One region of the Thalassospira sp. NFXS8 genome, then DNA from elsewhere that is predicted to be linked to it. Evidence: riboswitches for the same ligand, from Rfam matches in the RefSeq annotation. Region 1 holds a riboswitch; the other holds the start of a gene.
What was found. Region 1 has a riboswitch for cobalamin ahead of cbiM (cobalt transporter CbiM). Riboswitches for the same ligand answer to the same signal wherever they lie in the genome.

Region 1 (8,129 bases):
TGATCATCTAGAGCAGCCCGACGATGAAAACCATATGCCGGAAGCCCACCCGTTTTCGGGTTATTTGCGGCAGTTTTTTCGCGGACCGGGCCGTTCTCGCAGTTTGACACGGGACGAGGCCTTCGATGCCTTTTCCATGGTGTTGCGTGACGAGGTGGATCCGATCCAGTTGGGTGCGTATCTTTTGATGCTGCGCTATCGCGGTGAAACGCCGGAAGAACTGGCCGGCATGATCGAGGCTGTGCGCACCATTGCGCGCCTGGAACCTGATGACAGCGATGTGCCGGCTGCGTGCCATCCAATGCTGGACTGGCCGTCTTACGCAGCAGGACGTACACGGGGCTTGCCGTGGTTTGTGCTCTCCGCGTTGTTGCTGGCGCAAAACAAGGTGCCGGTCCTGATGCATGGTTATAATTCGCATCTGGTTAAAGGGGTTGGCACCGAAGCGGCGTTTAAGGCGTTAAAGCTGCCCATTGCGATGTCCGCCGAAGAAGCGCGATCAGATATTGAAACGCAAGGGATTGCCTATTTGCCCCTGCGCCATATTCATCCGAAATTACAGGAATTAATCGGTCTGCGCCCGCTGCTGGGGCTTCGCAGCCCGGTGAATACCCTGTTGCGGTTGTTAAACCCGTTACAGGCCAAGGCGGCTTTTTTAGGGGTGTTTCACCCGGCATTTCTGGATGTTCATCGTGAAACCGGAAAATTACTGGCATTGCCGCGCATTGGTGTGATCAAGGGCGGCGGCGGCGAGGCGGAGCGCACCCCGTACAAACATGTTGATTTACGCTTGCTTGATAATGGCACGCTGAGCGATTTACGCTGGCCTGCGGCATTGGCACGCAGCGAAAAGCCCGAAGACGATACGCCTCCTGCCAAGATGGAGCATTTTTTAGGCGTGTGGCGCGGCGAGATCGAAGATACGGATGCCATTGCCAAGATCAAGGGCAGCGCCGCCATGGCGGCTTATCTGGCGGGCCGGGCGGATTATATTGACGAAGCGGAAAGCCTGGTTGAAGGATGGTGGGTAAATCGCAAGATCAAGCGCCAGCGTTAAGTCGGCGGTAATTGGATATTCTGGTAAAATGAGAAAAGCAGGTGTGCGATTTTGTTCGCACACCTGCTTTTTTATTAAAATGATGATCCTGGTTGTTGTAAAAATAGAATTTCTTCCGGGGTGGATGGCCGCCCCAGTATTTCATTGCGATGTGGATAACGGCCAAAACGGTCAATAATCTGCTTGTGACGTTTTTCAAAATCCAGATTGTTTTCCAGTCCCGGTTGATCAAACAGCGTCAGGGCAATGTCATGAATGGCTTCGGATTCTGAATGCATATAAGGCATATATAAAAACAGCCTTTCTGATGCGGTTGTCAGTGCTGCATCAGCTTTTTGCAAGATAGCTTCCTGTGCCAGAACCAGCGCGAGTGTGTCACAGGCAAAGGCCTCGGCCCGGTCGCGAAACATGTTCCGGGAAAACTGGTCAAGAATGATGATTTCGGCCAGGCGTCCTCGTGCGGTTTCGCGCCAGTAATAAAGCTCGCCAATTCGCGCTGCTGCATGAAAATCGGCAAAACGTTCGTCGATGTGGCGGTCAAGCGCGGTATCTTTTTCAAACCATTGTTTCGTGGTCAGTTCGTTGAACCAGAAATTTAAAATCTCGTCCGGATTCATGATGTTGTTCCTGCCGTGATGTTTTTGATTGTTTCGTGTCCGGAAATCAGATCACCATTGTGTAACGTTACCTGGCGGGAGGCAACATGATCGAGAAAGGGCTGGTTATGTGAAATGATCACCATCGCTTGTGGCAGGTTTTGCAATATACTGGTGAGGCGGTTTTCAACAGTGTGGTCAAGACCGTTGGTCGGTTCATCAAGCAACAGGATTTCCGGTGCCATTGCCAGCACCGTTGCCAGGGCGACCAGCCGTTTTTCGCCACCTGATAACTGATGAGTAATACGGTTTTCAAAACCGGACAAGCCAAGGTCGGCCAAAGTTTTATGTGAAATTTCAAGGGCATCAGCATCGCTATAGCCCAGATTTAACGGGCCAAAGGCAACATCTTCAATCACGGTAGGGCAAAAAAGCTGATCGTCGGAATCCTGAAACAGCAAGCCGACCTTGCCGCGGATGGTGCTGAAATCCTTTTCGGTTTTACAGGTTTTTTGCAAGATAGTAATGGTGCCGGTTGTTGGAATTTGCAGCCCCATCATAATATGCAGCAGTGTGCTTTTTCCGGCCCCGTTCGGTCCGGTCAGGGCAACTTTTTCGCCGGGCGCCAGTGAGAAATCAGCGTGATTTAGAACCGGTTTTGCGGGTGAAAATGCAAAACAGATATCGCGCAGCACAATCAGATCAGGGGCGGACATAGAGCCTCCAGCGTGATGAGCATCACCAGAATTACCGCCATAACCAATAAAAACATGTAATCAGATTTTGCCGGGCGCGGCAGATGGGTGAAATGAAAATGCCCGTGAAAGCCACGGCATTTCATGGCCCATACAATTCGTTCGGACCGGTCATGCGCGCGTACCAGCAACATTCCCACCAGATACCCTGTCATTTTCCAGCTGTGCCGGTTGCTACGCAAATGAAAGGCGCGGGCGCGCATTGCCTGGCGCAGACGTAAATATTCGTGATGTAACACATCGATGTAGCGCACGGTGAACATCAGCAATGTTGTCAGTTTGATTGGTATATAAAGGCCCATCATACCGCGCCCCAAATCTGTGCTGCCCAGCGATCCCAGAAATGCCATCACTGTAAAAATAACAGCATTGGCCTTTAGGCCGATCATGACCGCCTGATAAATTCCTTGTTGTGATGCCGCGTGACCCCATACGGTGAAAACCGTATCGCCGGGATAGGTGAAGGGCAGTAACAGCAGGGTGGCAAAAATAAAACCGTCCATCGTCAGCACCCGGCGCAATGTTTTACGCCATTCTGGCAGTGACAGTGCCACCATAACTGCAGCCACCACGATGGTGGCCACCACAGCTTGCCAGCTTGTGATGGAAACAATAAAAACAGCGAAGATGATCGTGCAAATAATGCGAAAACGCGGGTCGATAACGCCAATCATCCCGGTTGTCGTATTCCGGCTGGCCGGTGACAGGACGATATGGCGGCTCATTTCGATGTGTTCGATATTTTCTGGCGTGCCTGCCACCACGCAATTATGCCAAAAATACCAATAATAATACCAAGTCCACCGATGATATCGGAAAAACGAACCTTGTTTTCATAAGCCACAATTTGTTCGCGTAGCGGATTTACCTGTTTGGCAACGGCATGACTGACCAGTTGCGAAAGTTGTTCCGGCGTTATTGAAACATGCTGCGAGGCCGTGTTTTCATCCGTCGTCGATGCGACCATGTCGGAGGCAGCAGAAAAAGAGGTTGCGGTGTCTGATGCACTGTCAGCCGGGTTAAGTGCCACAACAGTTCCGATTGCATTGCTTGTCGCCTTTGGCAAGGCGTCGGAAAGTTCGGATGATTTAAGCAAATAGGATGCCGCGTGGCCGTCGCCAGTATTGGCACGGATGACATAGTCATCAAGATGGTCCACCTGCAAACGAAATTCGCCATTCGCGTTGGTTTCGCCTTGCAGTAAGATCTGTCCCGCGCCGTTTTCGACCGACAGCTTTGCATGTTGCGGGCGTGCGCCGCCGCCGAAATAGGCGTAGCCTTCAATGATATTGCCATCCCCCAGCGCAAATACATGAAAGCTGTGTGCCCTGGCAGTGACGGGCAGGGCGAGCATGGCAATTGTCAGCACGGCAAGCACCAGCGCCGTAAAGGCGTTTTGGGACAGGCGGGTTTGGAAAAAGTTTGGATGGATAGCGGACGCTGTTGTCATAAGTCAGGCCGCCAGGCTGGTGTTTGGGCCTGATAATAACACAGCGGGGCGAACTTTTTTAATCAGTCCAAAGGCCGCTGCCGTCAGGAAACCTTCAACAATCATGACTGGAATGTTGGTGACAAAAACAAGTCGGGCGGTTGCGATAAATTCCTGCCCGCTTAGGGCAAGTGATAATCCGACCATGATGGCACTAAGCATAATGGAAGATGACCCGGCAAGAAACGCGGCAATCATCATGGTGCGTCCTTCGGTTCGGGCAAGTATTGGGCCAAAGATCAGCCATACAACAATGGTGGGCAACGCCATATTGACGGTATTAACGCCCAGAACCGTAATGCCACCGAACCCGAAAAAGACAGCCTGTAAAAGCAGGGCAATAAACACTGCCGGAACCGCAGCCCAGCCGAGTATCAACCCAAGCAAACCATTCATGATCAGATGAATGCTGGTCGGGCCAATTGGCACATGAATGAGAGAGGCGACGAAAAAAACCGCACTAAGCAGGGCAATACGCGGCATATTTTCAATGGAAACCTGTCGTAAACCAAGGGCAATGCCGCCCACTGCAATGACTGCACCGGCAACTACGACCTCGGTTGATAAAACACCATCCACAATATGCATTGGTCGCCCTTTATTGAGTTGGCTCCGGTTGGTGCCAGCTTGGTTCATCGTTGTTGTAAATATCGGGGAAAGGTCCATAACGGTGGAAAGGACCGACACAGCAAGGGTTATGTGCCCGCTATCATCGCGCCGTTCCACCGGTACACCCCGCCCGATACAGCTTTTGTGATCAAGGCAGGTTTCCTGGCTTGCGCGTACAATTTTCGCCTTTCCGGAATGTTCCAGTGGCCATTGAAAATTCTGGTCGCTTACAGTTGCGGGGGCAGCTACGGCATGGGCAAAATTACGGCACCGTATTCCCTTTTATCCGGGCGAACCCGGATCACCCTGATCAGACTGTAGACTAGGGGCGGAATAGCTTGAAAGTCAAGCGCGGCCACGCTGTTTTTCATATTTTTTATAAAAAGTTATGACGTAATGTAATCAGGTAAAGGTTTGTTTTTGTGCGATTTATCTGAAAAATTCGTCATAACTTTTCATTCAGGAACATTGAGGGTTAGTTGCTTGTTTGGGCAGGATTATCGGTTTTGATCCATAGCACGCCACCGCGTTCAACCGGTGCATTGGCTTTGCCGTCAGGGGTTGGCAGGGTGCCATCCTCGATCAGGGCCGCAAAAACCCACCAGCCAGCCCAGGGAGTTGTATAGGAAAATGTCCCATTGGCATCGGCCTTGATAATCTGGGTGGAAAAGCTGCCATTGGGCAGTTTCACGCTGCCATCATTGCGAAATTCTACTTCGATTTCGGCAAAGGGAACCGGTTTGCCATTATGTTTGACAATGCCGCTAAAACTATTGCCTGCCCATAGGCCATAAGGCCGTGACAAGGGTTCTATTTCGACCGGAAAGCCAACCATCTGGTCCCAATTGCTGCCATCGCCAAAGGCATCAATGACGGTTTTGGTATATTGGACAATATATTTGCCTTCGGCGGGTTCGTAGTAAGGTTCTGGTTCAATGTAAAAAACATATCCTGCTGGTCGTGGCAGGATAACATCGGCCTGATATGCCTGTTTTCCATCGACATCGTGGCGGGTTAACTTGTCCAGAAGGTCGGTTTTCTGGCCATTTACCTGCATCCCAAATTGTACCGGGTATGCCATTTCCATTGTTGGTCCCATATCGGTGGGATGGGTGAAGACCATGTCAAAATGCACATCCTTACCCGTTTCCTGATCAATGACATTTGTGGTGGGGATCAGTTCCTGAAAATGTGCCTGTGCGGCACTTGATACACAGGAAAAAACGACAAGGCTGGTGGCGAATGCCATCCTTGTCGATGGTTTAAGGAATTGCATCATTTTACCCTTTCTAACGCGATAAATTCGGTTGGTTGGCAGACGCTAATTTCATCAGAATATTTCGTCAAGTGACTGGAATCACTTTTATCATAAAAAATAAAAATTCGTATGAGGTTCAATTTGTCTATGTAATGAATGTCATTATTGCCCTTATTTTGCTGTTTCCCGGCATTGTAAAAAAGGTGTGCCGGGATAATGTTGTTCTGTTTCCACGTGTGGTGTCCCGGTGGTATGGTTATGCTGTGTTTTCAGGCTTCATCACCTCAGGCTGATGGAATGACGGGACAAGGGGACCAGCAATGCTGCGAATGATTTATGTGACACCCGATGGGGGGCATCACTGGGTTGATAGTGAGTGGCGCGATACCAAAACTCTACGCGCTGCCATTGATGACAGTCAGCCAGGCGATTTGATCCGCCTGTTGCCGGGGAACTATTTTCTGCCAGAAGCCATTGATTTGCCCTGTGACGGCACCGCGGCCGAGCCGATTATTATTCGCGGAGAGCACGGTGCGATCATTGATGGCCGTCGGCCACCTGACCCGGAAGTATCGGCTACCAGCCCCGGTGCCACACGTTATGCTGCATTTCGCATGGTTAACCGGTGTCACATCCGGCTTGATAACATCCGGATCGAAAGGTGCTGGCCCAGTGCTGTTTACATGGAAAACAGCCACCATCTGACCTTCAAGGACATGCAGATAGTCGGGGGAACTTATGCTTTTTACGCTGATGGTCCGGCATGTCGGCATTTAACGATCGTACGATGTGACTGGGTGCAGGACGATAGCCTGTGGCGTTACATCAATTGGGCGATGGTCCATGACGGCGAACTGGTGCCGGGCGAAAAGGCCCCGTATCGCTATTTGAATGGTGCCTTTTTTGGCAGCAACAATATTGCCGGGGATGTGGTTATTCGCGGCAACGATATCCGTCATTGTTATAATGCGATCCGTCTGGATCTGTCGGATGAAAATCAGGATGCCCCGCTAGGGCAGTTCAATTGCAACGTTGTGATCAGTAATAACCGGTTTTCCTTTGTGCGTGATAACCCGGTGGAACCCGAAACTGTGGCCGTGAACTGGTGGGTTTTTAACAATCAGCTATACAACTGCCATAAATGGTTTTCCCAGGACGGTGTCCGTGGTGGGTTTTGGTATTATTTTGGTAACCGTGGCTGGTTTGATTCACGGCCAGGACCGGAGGGGGATGAGAATAATGGCGGAGCCGTTTTCAAATTTGGCAAAGACCCCGATGCCTTGCCGACATTGCCATTTGAATGTTTTCACAACAGTTTCTATTTGCGCCAGCAATATGTAAAAAAAGGCACCACCCGTAATTGGCGGCACCGCCGTAATGTCCTTGGCTATGCCGATAGTGCCGAATTGCCACCGGGATTAATGACGCCAGGGCAGCCGTTTCTGGGAGAAGACCTGGTTTTGTCTGCTGCCGATAATGTGTCGTTTGACGGGGATTTATGTAATCACCCGACTTTTCCGGAAATTTTCGAAAATTATCCCGGGGTTTATCTGGGGGGGACTCGGGCCAATGGGCCTGTTTTCCGCGCCGGAATTTGTGGTGATTTGGCACTGGTACCGGGCAAGGCAGAACCTTTTGCACAGCCATTGGCCGTTGAAATGCCCGATGGGACGGTTTGGCATTCAGCCAACGGGCTGATGCCAGGGGCGCTGGATGGCAACGGGTTGTTTGATGGACCAAAATATCGCCCGATCGATCGTGACTATCTTCAGCAATGTCTTGGAGATGACCATAATGATGCTTAAACGAAAGTTGCGTCAATTCGATAACAGGTGGTTTTCTACTTACGTTAGCGTAAATTTATTGACTTTGACGTTGGTCTAAGGTGATGCTGGTGGTTGGGTGTCTTAAGCATAAGAAGAACAGATGAACGATAAACTTTACAGCATTACAGAACTTGCCGAAGAGTTTGATATCACGCCCCGGGCCATTCGTTTTTATGAAACCAAAGGATTGCTGTCTCCGCAAAGGGCGGGGGCAACACGGGTATATAATTATCGGGACAGGGCGCGGCTGGTTTTGGTTTTGCGGGGCAAACGGCTGGGGTTTACGCTGGAAGATATTAAGGAATATATCGACCTTTATGATGCGGACCGAAGCCACGCCGAACAGTTGGCGCATTTGATGCTGGTCGGGCGCAAACGCATTACCGAGCTAGAGCAGCAGCTTGACGATGTGCAGACGACACTGGGCGAGCTTAGAAAAATAGAATCCGAAGCTGCCGACGCGTTACGCAGTCGCGGCCTGGATCCGGAAAAATCTGTTCACGACATCAGCAAAAAAATGCCAGCGAAAGCCGGTGCTT
Region 2 (8,129 bases), on a different contig from region 1:
ATTGCGCCCCTCCATTAAATCGGCAGCCACACTATTACGCTTTGGTTGCCATAATCCGCGGTCAATGGCCTCGGCCAGCCGGTCGCGAATGTCTTTCAGGGCATCGGGGTTATGGGTGGCGATAAAATCGCGCACCGCGTCGTCACCCAGATAGGCATCATAAACCAGATCAAAATGATGGTTGGCAACACAGCGTGCGGTTGCGGCAAAAGCAAACAGGTAATCCACCGTTGCCGCCATTTCAAACGCCCCTTTATAACCGTGTCGCATAACCCCGTTGATCCATTTGGGATTCACCACGCGCGCCCGCACCACCCGGGCGATTTCTTCGTCCAGGGTACGTATTTTCGGGCTTTCAGGGCGGGAATGGTCGTTATGGTAAATAACCGGCTGCTGGCCCGATATATGACGCACCGCCGATGTCATTCCACCTTCGAATTGATAATAATCGTCAGAATCGAGCAAATCATGCTCGCGGTTATCCTGATTATGAACGATGGCATCCACCGCCCCCAGCCGGGTTTCAAAAACATCGCGGGCCGCTTCGCCGCTGGCCCCGTTACCATAGGCATAACTGCCCCACGCCAGATAGGCATCGGCAAGGTCGGCTTCGTTCTCCCACAATTTTTCATCGATCATTGCCTGCAAACCGGCCCCATAGGCCCCCGGTTTGGAACCAAAAACACGAAACGCCGCCTGTCTCTCTGCCAAAACGGCATCAACACCGTCGGCTGTCAGCTTGGCTGTTTCGGCGCGAACCCGCCGGGCAATCGGATTCATATCAGCCGGTTCATCGCGCAGGGCGGCCACCGCGCGCACGGCACTGTCAAACAAATCGATCAATCCGGGAAAAGCATCGCGGAAAAACCCGGAAATGCGCAGGGTAATGTCGATGCGCGGTCGGCCCAATAACGTGATCGGAATAATTTCAAACCCGGTCACCCGGCGCGATGCGGAATCCCATGTTGGTTTGACCCCCATCATCGCCATTGCCTGGGCAATGTCATCGCCGCCTGTGCGCATGTTGCTGGTCCCCCATACCGACAGGCCAAGGGCCGCTGGCCATTCGCCATGTTCCTGCACATGGCGTTCCAGCAACAATTCGGCCGACTTCCACCCCAGTTGCCATGCCGCCGGGGTTGGGACGGTTCGGGTATCGACCGAATAAAAATTTCGCCCAGTCGGTAAAACGTCGGGTCTGCCGCGTGTCGGGGCACCCGATGGCCCCGGTTCGACAAACTTGCCCGCCAGCCCACGCAAAAGCCCGTTAATCTCGGCAGTACCGCATCGGGTTATCGCCGGGCGCAGGGATGTTTCGATATCGCAAAGAACATCCTTGGTCTGAACCCAGTCATCTGGGGCGGCTTTTTTCCCCGCCACCAGATCCATCGCCAGTAATTCCAGCCGTTCCACCGTATCGCCATGGGTGCGCCAAGCGCCGCAAACCGCGTCATAATCGCGCAAGGCCTGCGGGCGGTCGCCTTGCCACACATCGCCCATCACACAATCAAGCGGGTCAAACGCCGTTTCAAGGTCTGGCAGCAAATCGCGCACCAGCGCACGGTGCAGTGACGCCGTTGCCCCGGCATCCTTGCCGCGCGGCAGGCGCGCAAGAGCCACCAGCAAATCGGTCAAAAGGCGGCCTTCCGGGGCCTTGCCAAAAATATGCAAACCATCACGAATTTGCAGTTCTTTCAGCTCGCACAAATAATTGTCGAGTTTTGCCAGGGCAGATTCTTCGTCTTCGCCCGGTGCGATTCCGCAATCGCGGTCCAGCCCAATGCGCACGGCCAGTTCCAGAATATCACGCTTGAGCAGCTTTAGCCGGCGCGGATCAACGGCAGCAGCATCGTAATATTCATCAACCAAAGCCTCCATATCCTTCAGCGGACCGTAACTTTCGGCACGGGTTAAAGGCGGGGTCAGGTGGTCGATAATCACGGCCTGGGCGCGGCGTTTCGCCTGTGTACCTTCGCCGGGGTCGTTGACGATAAACGGGTATAAATGCGGGGTGGGGCCAAAAATGGCCTCGGGAAAGCAATTTTCGGACAAAGCCAGCGATTTGCCCGGCAGCCATTCCATATTGCCGTGTTTGCCAAAATGAATAATGGCATGGGCATCAAAGCTGTGCCGCAGCCAGATATAAAAGGCAAAATAGCTGTGCGGTGGCACCAGATCGGGGGAATGATAACTTTCGAGCGGGTCAATATTATAGCCGCGCGCCGGTTGCAGCCCGATCACAACATTGCCCATGGGCACAATTGATAAAACAAACCCGCCCGGCGACGCGCGATAAAACGGGTCTGTTTCCGGTGCGCCCCAACGATCTGTCACCTGCGTACGAATAGACGCGGGCAGGGCCGCAAATGCAGCACGATAATCGGCGACGGGCAGGGTAACGCGCACAACACGCTGATCAAGCGACTTATAATCGTTGGTTGGCCCCGCCTTGACCCGGGCAATCAAATCCGCGCCATCATCGGGCATGTCGCATATGTCATAGCCCGCGGCCTGCATGGCGTGCAGGGTTTCCATCATACCAGCGGGCGTATCAAGGCCCACCCCGTTGCCAAGGCGGGCATCGCGGTTGGGGTAATTTGCCATCACCATTGCCACCCGTTTTTCGGCCACCGGGGTTTGGCGCAATCGCACCCAGTTTGCCGCCAGTTGGGCGACAAAACCCACCCGATCAGCCACCGGGATATATTTAACCAGGTCAATTTGCGTTAGCGCATCACGCCCGGCAGATCCCTTAAACGAAATAGCACGGGAAAATATCCGCCCATCCACCTCGGGCAGGGCGACATTCATGGCGATGTCGCGTGCAGCCAGCCCGTTAACCCCGTCGCGCCATGCCGCAGCACTACCGCCCGATAACACCACCTGCATCACCGGTGCATCCACCGCGTCAAACGGGCTTTCGCCGCGCACGGCACCCGGCACGGCAAGGGCAAAACCAGTGGTATTTAAAATCAGATCTGATCGCGATTGCGCCAGCCATTCTGCCACCAGGGCAGCGGCCACCGGGTCTTTCAGGCTGGACACAAAAACTGGCAGGGCGTTGATCCCGGCTTTATCGAGCGCGCCAATCAGGGCGTCAATCACGTCAAGGTTACCCGCCTGAACCAGCGCACGGTAAAACACAATTGCCGCGACCGGGCGATCTGCGTGCCATTTGGCCCCAATTTGGGCCAGCGACATTCCCGTTGTGCCGGGCCAATAGAGACCGGCCTTAACCAATGGGACCGGAGGTTGCCAGTGCCAGTCGGTATCCGGGGTCAAATATTCATAAACATATCGTAACAAATTTCCTGCATTGCCCGGCCCACCTTCGACCAGATAGCGCCATATTTGTTGCCACGCCTGACCTTTCAGGGTTGAAAGCGACAGCATTTCCCCGTCGGGCTGATCATCGCCGGGCAACAAAACCAGCGGAACATCGTTGTCGCGCGCATGAGCAACCAGTTGTTCAACGCCATATTCCCAATAACCACGCCCCCCCAGCACCCGCACAATGATAAAACGGGCATGGGACACCACATCATCCAGATACAAATCAACCGACATGTTATGGCCGAGCTGTAACAAACTGGCCAGACGCAGCGACGGAATAGCGCCATCAAACTCCGCATCTAAACCGGTTTGCGCCGATGCCAGACAGGCCAGTTCGGATTCTGCCGCCGAAAGAATAACAACATCGCCGGGGTTTTGCCCCAGATCGACGGCTTCGCTACCATCGGTGATCGTGCCCGGCTGTGCGGCAAGTAAGTGCATAAACAGAACCTGTCTGGTAAAATGAGCGCAGAAATATCGGCAGGGCATAACCCTGCCGATCAAAAAACCGGGCGGGGTTATGCAATGGCATTTCCCCGCCCGTTCTGACTTTTTCAGGCGGCCAAAATGGCCTTGGCAATCGCGGCCTGGTCCATATCATGCAAGCCAATCACCACCAAACGCGACTGGCGGCTTTCGCCTTCTTGCCACGGCCGGTCAAAATAACGCTGAAACCGTTCCCCAACGCCCTGCACCACATGGCGCATGGCCTTGCCCGGCACATTAACAAAGCCCTTGATACGCAACACGTCAAAGTCACGCACCACCGCAATCAGGCGTTGTTCCAGTGCTGCCGGATCGTTAACATCATCCAGTGTCACGACAAAACTTTCAAAATCGTCATGGTCATGCTCATGCCCGTCATCATGATGGGACGGGCGGCTTTCCAAATCATCCTCGGCGGCAGCACCCAGACCCAGCAACACAGCATTTTCAATGCGTGCATGCTCAGTTGAAATGATCTTGACCGACGGGCGTTTCAGCTCCGCCCGAATGTCGGCCTCAACCTTAACCAGTTCATCGCTGCTTAACAGGTCAGTTTTATTAAGAACCACCATATCGGCACAATGAAGCTGTTCTTCAAACAGTTCCTCAAGCGGGCTTTCGTGGTCCAGATTATCATCTGCTTCGCGCAGGGCCTGCACGGCGGCATGGTCGTGGGCAAATAACCCGTCGCGCAGGGCCGCGGCATCCAGCACGGCAACAACACCATCCACCGTCACGCGCGAGCGGATTTCCGGCCAGTTAAACGCCTTGACCAGTGGTTTGGGCAAAGCCAAACCAGAAGTTTCGATAACGATATGATCTGGCGGTGTCTCGCGATCCAGCAATTTTTGCATGGTCGGGACAAAATCATCTGCGACCGTGCAGCAAATGCAGCCATTGGCCAGCTCAACCACATCTTCTTCCGCACAGCCTTCAATGCCACAGCCATTGATGACTTCCATATCAACGCCGACATCACCAAATTCATTGATAATCAGGGCAATACGCTTGCCCCCGGCATTTTGCAGCATGTTGCGAATCATGGTGGTTTTGCCCGCACCCAAAAAGCCGGTAATCACAGTAGCGGGGATTTTACCCAAATGCGCCATAGTCTTTAAATCCTTGATAAAATCGGATGTTCAAACATCGGATATGAAATTATTTAACCGTCATCGGAATGCCCGCAACCACCAGGGTCACGCGCCGGGCAAGGGCGGCAATACGCTGATGCAAGCGCCCGGCATGATCACGAAAGGCCCGTGCCATCGCGTTTTCGGGGACAATGCCAAAGCCAACCTCGTTTGACACCAGCAATACCGGCAAAGCCAGCCGGGGCAACAGATCACACAGTTGATCAATTTCCTGATCAATATTGTCTTCATTGATCATAAGATTGGTGATCCACAGGGTCAGACAATCGACCAGAACCGGTCCTTCGCTGTGCTGATCTAATCGCGACAAAACCCCGCATAAGTCATGCGGTTCCTCTATCGTGGCCCAAAGCGGGCCACGGCGTTGTTTATGATGGCTGATACGATCGCGCATTTCGTCATCCCACGCGCGACCGGTGGCAATATAGGTGCCCCCGCCGGCAGCAATGACCATGTCTTCGGCAAATTTGCTTTTGCCGGAACGCGCCCCCCCCAATATCAGGTGAACGCCGCTTTCAATTACAGTTGGGGCCATGGCCCGTCGGTTCCTTGCGCTATGGTCTCCACCCGAGACCCGGTTGCATAGATCAGGCACACTTGCACGCGGATCGCTTTTGGCAGGTTTCCTGGCTTCGGGCATGTCAGTTATTTCCCTTCCCAAAGGACTTTCAAACCAATCCTTAAGTGGGTGACAGGGCGTACCTGCCGTAAATAACCCATCCCGATACAGTTGCGGGGGCAGCACCGGCCTTGCACCGGATTTCCCATTACCAAACAGCGACGCACCCTAGCCCAAAAGACTCGTTAATAGAAGAGGCCGCGTCGCCCTTTCAGATTTCCCCCAATAGGCGCATTGCAGATTCAACCGAACCGTATTGGTTGCAAATATCAATAAAATCAGACTGTTGAGATCACTTTGCTGCTAGCTGAAAAACAGTCCTGCAAAACAGAAATTAAACAGGCGCTGCCATATAAAAGCCGAACCGCCCCACCGCAGATTTCCGGGCTTAAGCATAACCATATGGCAAAATTCCCCCCTTATAATTTCCCGCCCCCTCCTTAATGCATAAACCGCTACTAGACTAAAGGTCAGTATTTGTAAGAATTGATATGTTGAGACGGGGAATCCTTTGAGAGAACATGAAAACAATAAAAATACGGAATGGAACTTGCTGATATCGAACACACCGGGAAAACCCGGGTGTATGGGAACCGAGCGCTGTCTGCTAACCATCATTCCAGATAACAACAAAATTGTTTATCCCAATGGCTATAGAAAACTATGTCGAAAAGATCCGGACCCAGGAACTGTTGATCTGGCAAACCACCTCGCGTCGCGATATGTGGACAAAATTGCTGGACCGGCTGCAAAATGACGCGCCCCACTTTTCCAGTTTTCTGGAACAGCATGCAGACGACCATGAAGTCGTTCTGCGTCGCCGCCAGGTGCGCGCCCTTTACAAGGCCGACCGTGAACTGGGTATGGTTGCAGCAATCATCTGGGCCCACGCACGGGGTATTCGTGTAAACGCATTATCGTTGCTGGTGCGCGACTTGCCAACTCTGGTGACCTTGTTTGAATGCGACAGCTTTGACGATAATGGCCTGAATCATTTGTTGGGACAGCCGGGAATCTCTGTTCCGACGGCCAGCAAAATGCTGTCTGCCTGCGGTAAAATGTATGAAGGTATCCCAGCAGCGATCCTTGATGATTCGATTTCGGGCGTGATTGAAAGCAGCGAATTTACCGAGGATTTCCCCCGGACCAATCGCTTGCGCGGCAAGTCCCGTAGCCGGCCGCTTGAATATTACAAGGCATATCTTTCTGATCTGAACGATCTTGCCGTTAAATACAATATCGCCCACGACAATCTGGACCGGTTTTTATCCGAATTTACCGCCAATAGTGATGAAAACGAAAACCGTCAATCGGCCTGATCAGGGGATCAGCGCCGTTTTGGCCATTACCATAATTTCAGGTAATGGCCGGGATAGCAGCAAGGGAAAAACAGGCAACTAACGCCGTTGGACTGTGCCCGAAGACATCATACCGGATGCAAAACAAACAATAGTATCAACCGGGAAATTCGGCTATCGGCAAAAACGCGCCTTATACCACCAGATTAACACTGCCAATACGCCAACCGGGATTATCTGGTGCATCAAGATAATCAACCCGGGTGATGGCAAGCGGGGCGACATCAAATGACAATGATGCCGCAGGCGGCGTACCTAATATAGATGCCAGAATGGCACGTATTGAACCGCCATGTAAAACAGCCACAATATTTCGCCCTGCATATTCCGTCGTCAGGGCATGAAAGGCCTCGCCAACCCGACCTGCAAGCTGATTGAAGCTTTCCCCCCCTGGCGGCACGGAACTGGCATAATCATCCCAAAACATACGGGCCTGCTCGGCGGGGATATCGGCCCATCTTTGTCCTTCCCAAACCCCGAAATCCTGTTCGGCCAGGGCTGGTATCACCTTGATGTCAAGCTGGTCGCGCTGCACAAGGCTAAGGCGTTTTAACGTATCAATACTGCGTGCCAAATTACTCGCCACCCGGATCGCATCGTCTGGCAAGGCTGCGCTAACCCGTTTTAGCAAACCGTCATCTTCAAAAATGGCTGGCAAATCAGTACGACCATAAATAACGCCATCCGGATTATTGACCGGGGCATGGCGGACCAACCACCAGCGCGTAACGGCAAAGCCACTCATCACATTCCCCGCACAGCGACAGAGAGGATCGCAATCGCAACAAAAATTTCCGCGATCATCTGTGCACTTCCCAAAATATCACCGCTATGACCACCGATTTGCCATTTGGCAACAAACCCGACAACCAGACAGGCACAAGCCAGTGCCAATAACCCGGCCAGCATCATCACCGCACCGCCAAGAATGATGGTAACCAGCAGCACGCTTAATAGCGCAATCAAAAATGGAATTACCCCCGGTCGTCCGGCCCCATGCCCCAAACCATCGGACCGTGCCGGGGATAGACCCATCATCAAAACCGGCATCGCCAGGCGCGAAAACATTGCCGTTATGATCGTCGCCGTGATGAAAATGCCCAGATCAAACGCCTGCATGGCGATAAAAAAACGCGCCGCAAACGCCAGAACCAGTGCAACGACACCGTAACTGCCAATTCG

Region 2: linked by a shared signal. The riboswitch ahead of cobU (bifunctional adenosylcobinamide kinase/adenosylcobinamide-phosphate guanylyltransferase) and the one ahead of cbiM (cobalt transporter CbiM) in region 1 are both predicted to bind cobalamin.

The regions. Positions count from the first base shown of each region.
Region 1 is NZ_JAGEMF010000001.1:406,725-414,853, reverse strand. It holds gene J4E05_RS01905 (glycosyl transferase family protein) at 1-1,057, shown strand, start outside; gene J4E05_RS01900 (DUF924 family protein) at 1,132-1,674, opposite strand; gene J4E05_RS01895 (energy-coupling factor ABC transporter ATP-binding protein) at 1,671-2,369, opposite strand; gene cbiQ (cobalt ECF transporter T component CbiQ) at 2,351-3,133, opposite strand; gene J4E05_RS01885 (NikL family nickel/cobalt ECF transporter subunit) at 3,130-3,858, opposite strand; gene cbiM (cobalt transporter CbiM) at 3,862-4,485, opposite strand; cobalamin riboswitch at 4,642-4,830, opposite strand; gene J4E05_RS01875 (DUF4198 domain-containing protein) at 4,982-5,785, opposite strand; gene J4E05_RS01870 (right-handed parallel beta-helix repeat-containing protein) at 6,085-7,569, shown strand; gene J4E05_RS01865 (MerR family transcriptional regulator) at 7,691-8,129, shown strand, end outside.
Region 2 is NZ_JAGEMF010000002.1:47,923-56,051, forward strand. It holds gene J4E05_RS09500 (endo alpha-1,4 polygalactosaminidase) at 1-2, opposite strand, end outside; gene cobN (cobaltochelatase subunit CobN) at 1-3,774, opposite strand, end outside; gene cobW (cobalamin biosynthesis protein CobW) at 3,888-4,928, opposite strand; gene cobU (bifunctional adenosylcobinamide kinase/adenosylcobinamide-phosphate guanylyltransferase) at 4,978-5,505, opposite strand; cobalamin riboswitch at 5,570-5,781, opposite strand; gene J4E05_RS09520 (hypothetical protein) at 6,237-6,908, shown strand; gene J4E05_RS09525 (histidine phosphatase family protein) at 7,081-7,692, opposite strand; gene J4E05_RS09530 (adenosylcobinamide-GDP ribazoletransferase) at 7,692-8,129, opposite strand, start outside.